3 regions of the Streptomyces sp. NPDC005820 genome follow, and region 1 is predicted to be linked to each of the others. Evidence: riboswitches for the same ligand, from Rfam matches in the RefSeq annotation. Region 1 holds a riboswitch; each other region holds the start of a gene.
The links. Region 1 has a riboswitch for cyclic di-AMP ahead of ABZ464_RS30060 (M23 family metallopeptidase). Riboswitches for the same ligand answer to the same signal wherever they lie in the genome.

Region 1 (3,869 bases):
GCATGCCGGCCTCCTGCTGGAGCTGCCGGTCGATGGCGTCCTCCAGGAGGAGGTAGCCGGCGACGTACGCGCGCCAGGCGCGTTGCTCCTCGGGGGTGAGCCAGCGGGTCGTCATGCGCCCAGTGTAGTTTTGTTTCAAACTTGAACCAAGACCTGCCCGCCGATCCGCGCGGACGTCACCCGTCCGCCGCCCCAGGGGAGCCGCGCCGATGCCGTACCCGTACGTCCTGCTGTCCGCCGCCGTCTCCCTCGACGGCTACCTGGACGACACCACCCCCGAGCGACTGCTGCTGTCCGGCCCCGCCGACTTCGACCGCGTCGACGAGGTACGGGCCTCGGTCGACGCGATCCTGATCGGCGCCGGCACGATCCGAGCCGACAACCCCCGGCTGCTGGTGAACTCCGCCGACCGCAGGCACGCGCGCGTGGCGGCCGGAAAACCGGAATACCCCCTCAAGGTCACCGTCAGCGGCTCCGGCGACCTCGACCCGGCCGCGCACTTCTGGCACACCGGCGGCGACAAGGTCGTCTACACGACGGAGAAGGGCGCTCGGCGGGCCCAAGCGCTCGGCATCGCCGCCGATCTCGTCCCGCTCGGCCCCGAGCTGGACTGGCGCCGCCTCCTGGAGCACCTCCACGACGAGCGCGGCGTACGCCGGCTCATGGTCGAGGGCGGCGGCACCATTCACACCCAGCTGCTCCAGCAGGGCCTCGCCGACGAGGTCCAGCTCGTCCTCGCCCCCCTCTTCGTCGGCGACCCGGACGCGCCCCGCCTCTTCGGGCCCGGCGCCTACCAGGGCGGACGGCTGCGGCTGACCGAGACCCGGCGGATCGAGGACGTCGTCCTCATGCGCTACGAGCCCACCGCCCCCGGCACCGGCCCGCTCCCCTCCGCCGCCGACCGCCACTGGCTGGCCCTCGCCTGCGAACTCGCCGCCGAGTGCCCGCCCTCCCGGACCGCCTTCAGCGTCGGCGCGGTCATCGTCGCCGCGGACGGCACGGAACTGGCGCGCGGCCACTCCCGCGAGGCCGGCGACCCGGTCGTCCACGCCGAGGAGGCCGCCCTCGCCAAACTCGACCCGGCCGACCCCCGCCTGGCCACGGCCACCGTCTACAGCAGCCTCGAACCCTGCGCCCGCCGCGCTTCCCGCCCGAAGCCCTGTGCCCGTCTCATCCTCGACGCGGGGGTGCGCCGGGTGGTCACCGCCTGGCAGGAGCCCGACACCTTCGTGACGGCCGCCGACGGAAACGGGCTGCTCGCGGCGGAGGGCGCCGTCGTCGTCGTACTCCCGGAGTACGCCGAGCGAGCGAAGGTGGCGAACCTGCACCTGACCGGGTGATAGAGTGGTTTCACCGACGCGGGGTGGAGCAGCTCGGTAGCTCGCTGGGCTCATAACCCAGAGGTCGCAGGTTCAAATCCTGTCCCCGCTACTGAAGGCCGAGGGCCGGAATCCACAAGGATTCCGGCCCTCGGTGCGTTCTCCGGAAAGCCTCGGGCCAGGGCTGTGCGTGTGCTGTGAATTCCGGCAACTCGCCCGTTTTTCACCGGTCATGGCCCGAAAGTCCAGGCCAAAAAAGGTTGTTGATCAAGCTGTAGAGCTTGGAAAGCTACGCCCGGGTCTATTAACGTTCGATAACGCAGCGCGGTCGTCCCAGCCGTCACAAGAGTCGGCTCCGTGCGCACGCGCCGAATCCCGTAAGGGAACCGGGGAACCACCACCTTGGGGTGAATCGCACGGAAGCCGCCGTGAACTCGCAGAGTCACGAACGGTTTACGCGCGTAGGAGACCTTCCCGCTCCGAACCCGTCAGCTAACCCGGTAGGCGACGGAAGGAAAGGAGTGCGCCCGCGTGGCGTCCAACCGCCCTGCTCCCGAAGCCCCCTTCGTGCCGAGCCAGCGTTCCTCTTCCGATTCCGACACCTTCGGCTACGGCAGCTATCGCAGCGACGAGGGCCCCTGGGAGGAGTGGAATCCCACCGAGGAGTCCCTCGCCCCGGCCCGCGGCAAGCACCGGGTCGCCAAGCAGCGCGGCGGCGGCGGGTTCGCCCGCAGCTCCACCGTCCTCGGCGTCGGCGTCATAGCCGCCTTCAGCGCCGGCGGGATGGCCAGCGCCAACACCGGCAAGCCGCCGGTCTCCATCTCCATGCCGGACCTGCCCTCCGTGGGCTCCTTCATCTCCGACGACGACTCCGGCCAGGACGCCGCGCCCGCCCTCGCCGGCTTCGGCTCCGAGGCCCCCGACGCCACCGACCAGAGCGGCGCCGCCGACGCCGGTGAGGCGCTGCGCGAGCGGATCATGGCGCAGGCCGAGTCGCAGCAGACCCAGGTCGCCGACCGCGCCCAGGCCGCCGCCGAGGCCGCCGCGGCCAAGGCGGAGGCGGCCGCCGTCGCCAAGGCCGAGAAGGCCGCCAAGGCCGAGGCCGCCGCCGCGAAGGAGAAGGCCGAGCAGGCCGCCAAGGAGAAGGCCGAGGCCACTCGCCTCGCCGAGCTCGCCAAGCAGTACACGCTGCCGACCTCCTCGTACACGCTCACCGCGACCTTCGGTCAGGCCGGCGCCTACTGGTCCTCCGGCTACCACACCGGCCTGGACTTCGCCGCCCCCACCGGCACCCTCATCAAGGCCGTCCACAGCGGCACCATCACCGAGGCGGGCTGGGCGGGCTCCTACGGCTACCGCACCATCCTCACCCTGGACGACGGCACCGAGCTGTGGTTCTGCCACCAGTCCTCGATCAACGTCAGCGCCGGCCAGAAGGTCTCCACCGGTGACGTGATCGGCCGCGTGGGCGCCACCGGCAACGTGACCGGCGCCCACCTCCACCTGGAGGTCCACCCGGACGGCGCCGCCAACGGCATCGACCCGATGGCCTGGCTGCAGAGCAAGGGGCTCAACCCCTAAGGGCGCCGGGGGTCCTTCCCGGAGCGGTCCTGTTCACACGTTCTTCGTCTTCTTCGGTACGGCGCACGGAATGGGCCGCTCCGAAACCGTTGTTGACGTAGGACATGACTTCTCTGCGCAAGCTCGGCTCCTCGGACCTCGAGGTCTTCCCCCTCGCCCTCGGCGGCAACGTCTTCGGCTGGACCGCCGACGAGGCGGCCTCCTTCGCCGTCCTGGACGCCTACGCCGCCGCGGGCGGCAACTTCGTCGACACCGCCGACTCCTACTCGGCCTGGGTCGACGGCAACAGCGGCGGCGAGTCCGAGACCATCCTCGGCAGGTGGGTGAACAAGCGCGGCAACCGCGACGACGTCGTCATCGCCACCAAGGTCAGCCAGCACCCCGACTTCCCGGGCCTGACCGCCGCCAACATCAAGGCCGCCGCCGACGCCTCCCTCACCCGCCTCGGCACCGACCACATCGACCTCTACTACACCCACTTCGACAAGCCCGAAGTGCCGGTCGAGGAGATCATCGGCGCGCTCGACGAGCTGGTGACGGCGGGCAAGGTGCGGCACATCGCCGCCTCCAACATCTCGCCCGAACGCCTTCGGGAGTCCCTGGAGTTCTCCGACCGCGAGGGCCTCGCCCGGTACGTCGCCCTCCAGCCGCACTACAACCTGGTCTCCCGCGACACCTACGAGGGCGGCCTGCAGGACCTCGCGGCCCGCGCCGGCCTCGCGGCCGTCCCCTACTACGCCCTGGCCTCCGGCTTCCTCACCGGCAAGTACCGGCCCGGTACGACGGTGGAGGGACCGCGAGCCGCGGGCGCCGGCAGGCACCTCGACACCGATCGGGGCGTCCGCGTCCTCGCCGCCCTCGACGAGATCGCCCAGGCCCACGGCACCGAGGTCGCCACGGTCGCCCTGGCCTGGCTCGCCGCCCGTCCGACGGTCGTCGCCCCCATCGCCTCGGCCCGCACCCTCGAGC
Region 2 (3,869 bases), on a different contig from region 1:
TCACGTACGTCCTGTACATTTTTTACAGATGCGCCAGACGCCCGAGGAGGGGTTCCCGATGACCCGACCGTCCGCCCGCCACGTCCTGCCCGAGTTCACGGAGCGCACGAGCTTCGGACACCGCACGATGGATCCGTACTCGAAGCTGCTGGAGGAGCGGATCGTCTTCCTCGGGACGCCGATCGACGACATCGCGGCGAACGACGTGATGGCCCAGTTCATGTACCTGGAGCACAAGGACCCGGACCGGGACATCGCGCTGTACATCAACTCCCCCGGCGGCTCGTTCCAGGCGATGACCGCGATCTACGACACCGTCCGGTACGTCACCTGTGACGTGGAGACGACCTGCCTCGGCCAGGCCGGCTCGTCGGCGGCGGTACTGCTGGCGGCGGGCACCCCCGGCAAGCGGTTCGCGCTGCCGGGCGCGCGGATGATCATCCGGCAGCCGGCCCTGGAGCCTGTCGAAGGCCAGGCCAGCGACCTGGCGATCCAGGCCGAGGAGCTGGCGCGCACCCGGGATCTGCTGGAGGAGATGCTCGTACGGCACACCGGGCGCAGCCCCGAACAGGTGACCGAGGACATCGAGCGGGATCTGATCCTGACCGCGCCGCAGGCCAAGGAGTACGGCCTGGTGGACGGGGTGGTCCCGAGCCGGCGCGACCTCTCCGGGACGAGGTGAGCGACGATGGTTCCCGATCTGCCGCCGCTGCCCGCGCTCACCCGCGCCGAGGCCGAGTTGATCGACCGTTACCTGGACGTCGTGGATCTGCTCGGGCGGATCAATCCCGCGCACGACGGTGACACCTACCGGGGCCTCAGGGCCGCCCAGGCGCTGGTGGCGAGGGCGGCGGAGCTGCGCGACGCGCTGACGCTGATGCATCAGCGGGGCGAGAGCGAGCTGCACGCGCCGACCCTCGCGCGGGCGCTGCGCGTCCTGGACGGGGAGCGCCGCACCGCGCGGGTCACGGTCCCGCCGCTCTCCGACAGTTGACGCACGCTCGTCCGGTCCGGAGCGCCGCCGCGGCGACCGCGACGTCCCGGCCGGACCTGAAACGCACCAGACGGGTTACCCCCGTTCGGCGTAGCGGCGGCTCCTCTTGCGAGCGCGCGCATTGTGCCGAAGGCGCTGTTTTCCGGGGCGGCACAAGGGGTAGCGGCGCAGGTCGGGGGGCCTTTGGCGCCCTTGACACCTGATCCCCCATCAGGGTGTCCACCCGAACGGGTGAGTGGTGAGTAACCCCACAAATCACCGGTTCCATTGGGATTTTCGGTCAACGGTGAGTCAAGATCCGTGTCTGACGACAAGTCCCCGCCACAAGCGGCGGGGCGGTCCGGGCGGACGCCGAGTCCTGCCGCTGCCCGGATTGACCCGTCGACAGGAGTGCATCGGCAGGAGTGGAGGACCCAAGCACGACGGGTCGCCGGAACGGTCACGCCATGACCGGGCCGAGCAGCCCTTGGGGTGAAGCCGCGAGAGCGGCCGGGCACCTTTGTCAGCCCGAATCCGACAGGTCATCCTTCACAGGCGGTTGACGAAGGGTTGCGCATGACTGCGCTCAATCGTGTCCCGTCGCTCATGGCCCGGGCCGGTACGGCCTCCGCGTTCGCCATCGCCGCCGTGGGCGGCTCGATCGTGATCCCCGGTGTCGCCGCCGACGCCGCGGCCGCCACGCCGGCGACGAAGGCGCTCCAGGTCGCGGCGTCCAAGAAGGGTGCACCGTACAAGTACGGGGCCGCCGGACCGAAGAGGTTCGACTGCTCAGGTCTCACGATGTACTCGTTCAAGAAGGCGGGCAAGACCCTGCCGCGCACGGCGGCGCAGCAGTACAACAAGACCCGCCACATCTCGGCCTCCAGCCGTAAGGCCGGCGACCTGGTGTTCTTCCACTCGGGGTCGAACGTGTACCACGTCGGGATCTACGCCGGGCACGGCAAGATCTGGCACTCGCCGAAGACCGGCAGCTGGGTCAAGCTGGAGAAGATCTGGACCAAGAGCGTCTGGTACGGCCGGGTCCGCTAGGGCCCCGGCCCGAGCACCGCTTCCCGGGGTGGTGGCGGCGTCCCTGACGCGCCCTCACCGCCCCGGGAGCTCTCCCGCCCGCGGGGGCACCGCGGCGCGGGCCGCCTGCTCCGCCGGGACGGTCCACGGCAGCTCGACCGTGACCGTCTTGCCGCCCTCCCGTGTGGGGCGTACTCCGAGCCTGCCGCCGCGCTCGGCGGTCAGCCAGCGAATGATCACCATGCCTCGGCCGTTGTCCTGCTGGACGGCGGCCGGCAGTCGTCTGGGGAAGCGCGGATGGCTGTCGGTGACGCCGATGCGCAGCCGCTCGTCGCGGTCGAGCGCCAGGGCCACCGTGAAGGTGGGCGACTGACCGAGGGTGTGCTGCACGGCGTTGGTGGCGAGTTCGGAGACGATCAGCCGGATGGTGTCGGCCGCCTCCGAGTCCGCCGGCAATCCCCATTCACCGAGCGTGTCGGCCACGAATCCGCGGGCCGTGGAGACCGAGGCGGGATCGCTCGGCAGAGTGACGGATGCTTCCAGATGGTCTGCCATGGCGACCTCGTCCCTTTCCCACGGGACCGGAGTCCGACACGCTGCGGATGGTTCGAGTACGGTCCCGGACTGGTGCTTCTTCGCCAGACTGCCATCAGCACACCGGTCACGGGTGGCGATCCACCAAGATATGCATATATCTGTCGCCCAATGCGGTGAACTCTGCCACGGCAGAGCGTTTTTGGACGGCCCGTCAGGAATAAGGAGGAGGGCCCATGCAGCACGGTCCCGCGGTGCGCCGCCGGAAGCTGGGTGCCGAACTGCGCAGTCTGCGCGCCGGGGCGGGGCTCACGAGCGGTGAGGCGGCCCGGCTCGTCGGCTGGCACCAGTCCAAGGTGAGCCGCATCGAGACCGGCACCAGCGGTACGAAACCGGCCGATGTGCGGTTACTTCTCGACGCCTACGGCGTGACCGACCCGCAACTGCGGGAGCTGATGACGGCGTTGGCCGGCTCGGAGGAGAGCGGTGGCCGGGACCACTGGTGGCACGCCTATCGCGGGGTCCTGCCGGCCGCGTACCGGGACTTCATCAGCCTGGAGTCGCAGGCCGGGGCGATGCGCACGCTGGAGACGACGGTGGTCCCGGGACTGCTCCAGACGGCCGAGTACGCACGCGCGGTGACCCGGGCGGCGGTGGAGGGGGCCGACGAGGACCAGTTGGACACGCTGGTGGAGGTGCGGCTCGCCCGCCAGGACGTGCTGCGCCGGCAGCCGCCGCTGAGGCTGAGCGCGGTGCTGGACGAGGCGGTGCTGCGGCGGGAGGTGGGCGGCCCCGAGGTCATGGAGCGCCAGCTCGTCCGGCTTATGGAGGCGGCTCGACTGCCCCAAGTGCGATTGCAGGTACTGCCGTTCGCGGCCGGCGCCCATATCGGCGTCACCGGCCCTTTCGTTATTTTCTCATTCTCGAGCGCGCCTGATCTGGATGTGGTTGTTCTCGACCACTTGACGAGTAGCCTCTACCTCGAACGGAAAGAAGACCTCGAGGCCTACACCGAGGCCTTCAACGCCCTTCGGGCACATGCCCTTTCGCCCGGGGAATCACTGGACTACATCGCCGCGACAGCTGACGGCGCGTAGGGAGGCACCATGACTGTTCTGCCTCGGAACGTACCTCGGAACGTAACCCGGAACGCACCTCGCAGCACCGATCCCCACGCTCTGCCCCAGGTGCGGTGGCTGCGCAGCAGCTACAGCACGGGAGCGAACAACTGCGTGGAGACGGCCCGGCCGGCCCTCGGGCCCTTCGCCGGGCTGCTCGCCGTACGCGACTCCAAGGACCCGGAGGGTCCCGCCCTGCTCTTCTCCCCCGAGAG
Region 3 (3,869 bases), on a different contig from region 1:
TTCGCACAGGGCGATGTCCTCGGGCAGCGCCTGCTGGGCCGCCCGCTCGCGCAGCCGCAGCACGGGCAGGGTGGGGATGCCCTCGCGCAGGTCCGTGCCGGGCGTCTTGCCCGACTCGTGGGAGTCGGAGGCGATGTCCAGGACGTCGTCGGCGAGCTGGAACGCGACCCCGAGCCGCTCCCCGTACTGGGTGAGCACGTCCACCACCGTCTCGTCGGCGCCCGACATCATCGCGCCGAACCGGCAGGACACCGCCACCAGGGAGCCGGTCTTGCCGCCGAGGACGTCGAGGTAGTGGTCGACCGGGTCCCGGCCGTCGACCGGTCCCGCGGTCTCCAGGATCTGGCCGGTGACCAGCCGCTCGAACGCCTCCGCCTGCACCCGCACCGCCTCCGGGCCGAGGTCGGCCAGGATGTGCGAGGCGCGCGCGAAGAGGAAGTCGCCGGTGAGGACGGCGAGCGAGTTGCCCCAGCGGGCGTTCGCGCTGGGCACCCCGCGCCGCACCGCGGCCTCGTCCATCACGTCGTCGTGGTACAGGGTCGCCAGATGGGTGAGCTCGACGACGACGGCGGAGGGGACGACCCCCGGCGCGTACGGGTCGCCGAAGCGCGCGGCGAGCATCACGAGCAGCGGCCGGAACCGCTTCCCACCGGCCCGCAGCAGATGCTGGGCCGCCTCCGTGATGAACGGGACCTCACTCTTGGTGGCCTCGAGCAAGCCTTCCTCGACAGCCGCCAATCCGGCCTGGACATCGGCTTCCAGAGCCTGGTCCCGCACGCTCAGCCCAAACGGCTCGACGACGGTCACGAGGAGTCTCCTGTCTGCTGGTGTCTATCGGCGGCTACGCGGTTTGTCGATAGGTCTCTGCGCTCACTCAAGTCAGCGTATCCGGTCAGGTTTCGATCACCGCGAGCCCCCACGGTTACAGCCCGGACAGGCCCTATGAGAAGGGGCACCCCTTAAGCCGCCATCTGGGTTTATTGCCCGATTCGCCCCTCTTGTGGACGCCGGTGAGTTGTCTCACTCCCCTGGCGGACAGACCCCCGCGGGCCGCACCCCCGATCCCGCACCCACTCAACCGAGTTGACGGTTTGCAACCACAAAGGATCAAGTGCCTCATAGGCCACAGACCATGGTCAAAAGGGTTGATCGTGAATCTGCCACTTGTTCCGGACATGTGCTCTCGCATACGTTCCCGGCCTGTCGGGCGGACGCCTAATCCTGCCGCCGCCCGGACACCCACCGAGAACACCACGGCAGGAGCGGGGGAACCAGGTAAGTCGCCGTACCGGTCGAGCCGGGCCGTGCCTTTGGGCATGCCCCGGACAGACCGGTACGGCTCGGGGTGAAGCCGTGTCCGTGAGGGCACGGCCGGGCAGCTCCCGCCCGAACCCGACAGCTCACCTCGCAGGCGACGGAGAGGAACTTCGCCATGCCTGCTCAGCCCCGCCGTGCCCGCGGCTCCCGCCGCCTCGCCCGCACGCTCGCCGTCGCCGCCACCGGCGTCACCGTGCTCGCCCTGCCGATCCTCGGCGCGACCACCGCCTCCGCGGCCACCCCGACCGTGGCCACCGCCTCCAGCCTCGGCTACGCCAACAACCTCGACGGCTGGATCCGCGCCTCGCTCCAGGTCATGGCGCAGCACGGGATCCCCGGCACCTACAACGGCATCTACCGCAACGTGATCCGGGAGTCGTCGGGCAACCCGTACGCGATCAACCTCTGGGACTCCAACGCGGCCGCCGGCACCCCGTCCAAGGGGCTGCTGCAGATCATCGACCCGACCTTCAACGCGTACCACGTCTCCGGCACGTCCTGGGACTCGTACGACCCGGTCGCGAACATCACCGCGTCCTGCAACTACGCGGCCGCGCGGTACGGCTCGATCGACAACGTGTTCGGCGCGTACTGAGCCGGCCCGCACCGGGTTCGGCGCGTACTGAGCCGGCCCGCGGCTACGGATAGAGACGTTCGAGGACGACGGCCACGCCGTCGTCCTCGTTCGACGTCGTCACCTCGTCGGCCACCGCCTTGAGCTCCGGATGGGCGTTGGCCATCGCCACCCCGCGGGCGGCCCAGTCGAACATCGGGATGTCGTTGGGCATGTCCCCGAAGGCGATGGTGTCCTCGGGCCTGAGGCCCAGGTGCTCGGCGGCCAGGGCCAGTCCCGTCGCCTTGGTGATCCCGCACGGCTGGAGCTCCACCGTGCCCGGCCCGGACATGGTGACGGTGGCGAGCGAGCCGACCACCGCGCGGGCCGTCGAGGCCAGTTCGTCGTCGGAGAGCGTCGGATGGCGCAGCAGCACCTTGCTGATCGGCTCGCACCACAGGTCGTCACGGCGTTCGACGCGCAGGGCGGGCAGGGTCGGGTGCGGCATCAGATAGCCGGGCTCGATCAGCGTGAGCCCGTCGACGCCGTCCTGGTCGACGGCCGCGTACACCTGCCCGACCTCGGCCTCGATCTTGCCGAGCGCGGTCTCCGCGAGCTCCCGGTCCAGGGTGACCGACCACAGCAGACGGTCCCCGCCGGCGTCGTACAGCTGCGCGCCCTGTCCGCACACCGCGAGCCCCCTGCTGTGCAGGCGGTCCAGGAGCGGTCGTACGCGGGGCGCGGGCCGGCCGGTCACCACCAGATGGCGAGCGCCGGCCGCCGCCACCCGCGCGAGCGCGTCCAGCGACCGGTCGGAGAACGTGTCGTCGCCGCGCAGCAGCGTTCCGTCCAGGTCGGTGGCGACGAGGGAGTACGCGGTGCGCTCGGCATATGCGGTGGGTGCGGCCATGATCAGAGAATACGGATCCCGCACCCCCCGGACTCGACGTGAACCGGACCAGGACGGAGTCCGGCCCCCTTCTGTCAACTCCCCTTCTTTTGTTGACCGATCACTCGCCGATCGCTGGTGGACACAGGTCCGAGAAACGGCTTTCCGCCACACCGTCGGTTAGTGACCGCTTGAAGGCCTCTGCACCGGTTGGCTCCAACTTGCCGCAACTTGCCGCGCTCCCTACCGCACGCCCGGTCTGTAGGGGTACCGTCCAGGTGTCCAGGGGGGACTTGATCGGGGGGTCAAGTTGAGCAGTGGGCGTATCCGTGTGCTGAGTCCGGAGGATCTCGGCGAGGGGGAACGGGAGCGGTGGCGCGCCCTGCGCGCCATGTCGACCACACCGCGCAACCCGTTCATGGAACCGGAGTTCACCGACGCCGTGGGCCGGGTGCGGCCACGCGCGCGTGTGGCCGCGGTGTACGAGGGGCGCGAGCCGGTCGGCTTCCTGCCCCATGAGCGCGGCCGGCTGGGCCGCGGCCAGGCGCTGGCGTACGGCGTCTCGGACGCGCAGGGCGCCGTACTGGCCCCGGGTCTCGGGCTGAACGCCGAGGACCTGCTGCGGGCCGCCTCCCTGTCCACCTTCGCCTTCGACAACCTGGAGGCGGAACAAGGGCTGTTCGTCCCGCACGCGGCGGCCGAGTACGCCTCCTACGTCATCGACGTGGAGAAGGGCTACGAGACGTACGAGTCCGTCCTGCGCGCCCAGTCACCGAAGTTCCTGAAGACGACGCTCGCCAAGGAACGCAGGCTCGGCCGCCAGGCCGGCCGGACGCGGTTCGTGTTCGACGAACGCGATCCGGCCGCGCTGCGCACGCTCATGGCGTGGAAGTCCGCGCAGTACCGCAGGACCGGCCGCCGGGACCGGTTCGCGCAGGACTGGATCACCCGGCTCGTGCACACCCTGCACGAGACGCGCGCGCCGGAGTGCTCCGGCACGCTGTCCGTCCTGTACGCCGGTGACCAGCCGATCGCCGCGCACTTCGGGTTGCGGTCGGCGACCGTGCTGGCCTGCTGGTTCCCGTCGTACGACACGGAGTTCTCGAAGTA

Region 2: another riboswitch for cyclic di-AMP. It lies ahead of ABZ464_RS15500 (C40 family peptidase); the one in region 1 lies ahead of ABZ464_RS30060 (M23 family metallopeptidase).
Region 3: another riboswitch for cyclic di-AMP. It lies ahead of ABZ464_RS06520 (transglycosylase SLT domain-containing protein); the one in region 1 lies ahead of ABZ464_RS30060 (M23 family metallopeptidase).

Annotation. Positions count from the first base shown of each region.
Region 1 covers NZ_JBEXXE010000026.1:134,478-138,346, forward strand. The annotation lists gene ABZ464_RS30045 (MarR family transcriptional regulator) at 1-115, opposite strand, end outside; gene ABZ464_RS30050 (dihydrofolate reductase family protein) at 210-1,340, shown strand; tRNA gene ABZ464_RS30055 (tRNA-Met) at 1,358-1,431, shown strand; cyclic di-AMP (ydaO/yuaA leader) riboswitch at 1,676-1,843, shown strand; gene ABZ464_RS30060 (M23 family metallopeptidase) at 1,851-2,900, shown strand; gene ABZ464_RS30065 (aldo/keto reductase) at 3,005-3,869, shown strand, end outside.
Region 2 covers NZ_JBEXXE010000011.1:65,541-69,409, forward strand. The annotation lists gene ABZ464_RS15490 (ATP-dependent Clp protease proteolytic subunit) at 59-682, shown strand; gene ABZ464_RS15495 (hypothetical protein) at 689-994, shown strand; cyclic di-AMP (ydaO/yuaA leader) riboswitch at 1,364-1,546, shown strand; gene ABZ464_RS15500 (C40 family peptidase) at 1,550-2,023, shown strand; gene ABZ464_RS15505 (ATP-binding protein) at 2,078-2,557, opposite strand; gene ABZ464_RS15510 (helix-turn-helix transcriptional regulator) at 2,773-3,633, shown strand; gene ABZ464_RS15515 (DUF397 domain-containing protein) at 3,643-3,869, shown strand, end outside.
Region 3 covers NZ_JBEXXE010000004.1:147,670-151,538, forward strand. The annotation lists gene ABZ464_RS06515 (polyprenyl synthetase family protein) at 1-807, opposite strand, end outside; cyclic di-AMP (ydaO/yuaA leader) riboswitch at 1,240-1,429, shown strand; gene ABZ464_RS06520 (transglycosylase SLT domain-containing protein) at 1,433-1,912, shown strand; gene ABZ464_RS06525 (HAD family hydrolase) at 1,956-2,780, opposite strand; gene ABZ464_RS06530 (GNAT family N-acetyltransferase) at 3,091-3,869, shown strand, end outside.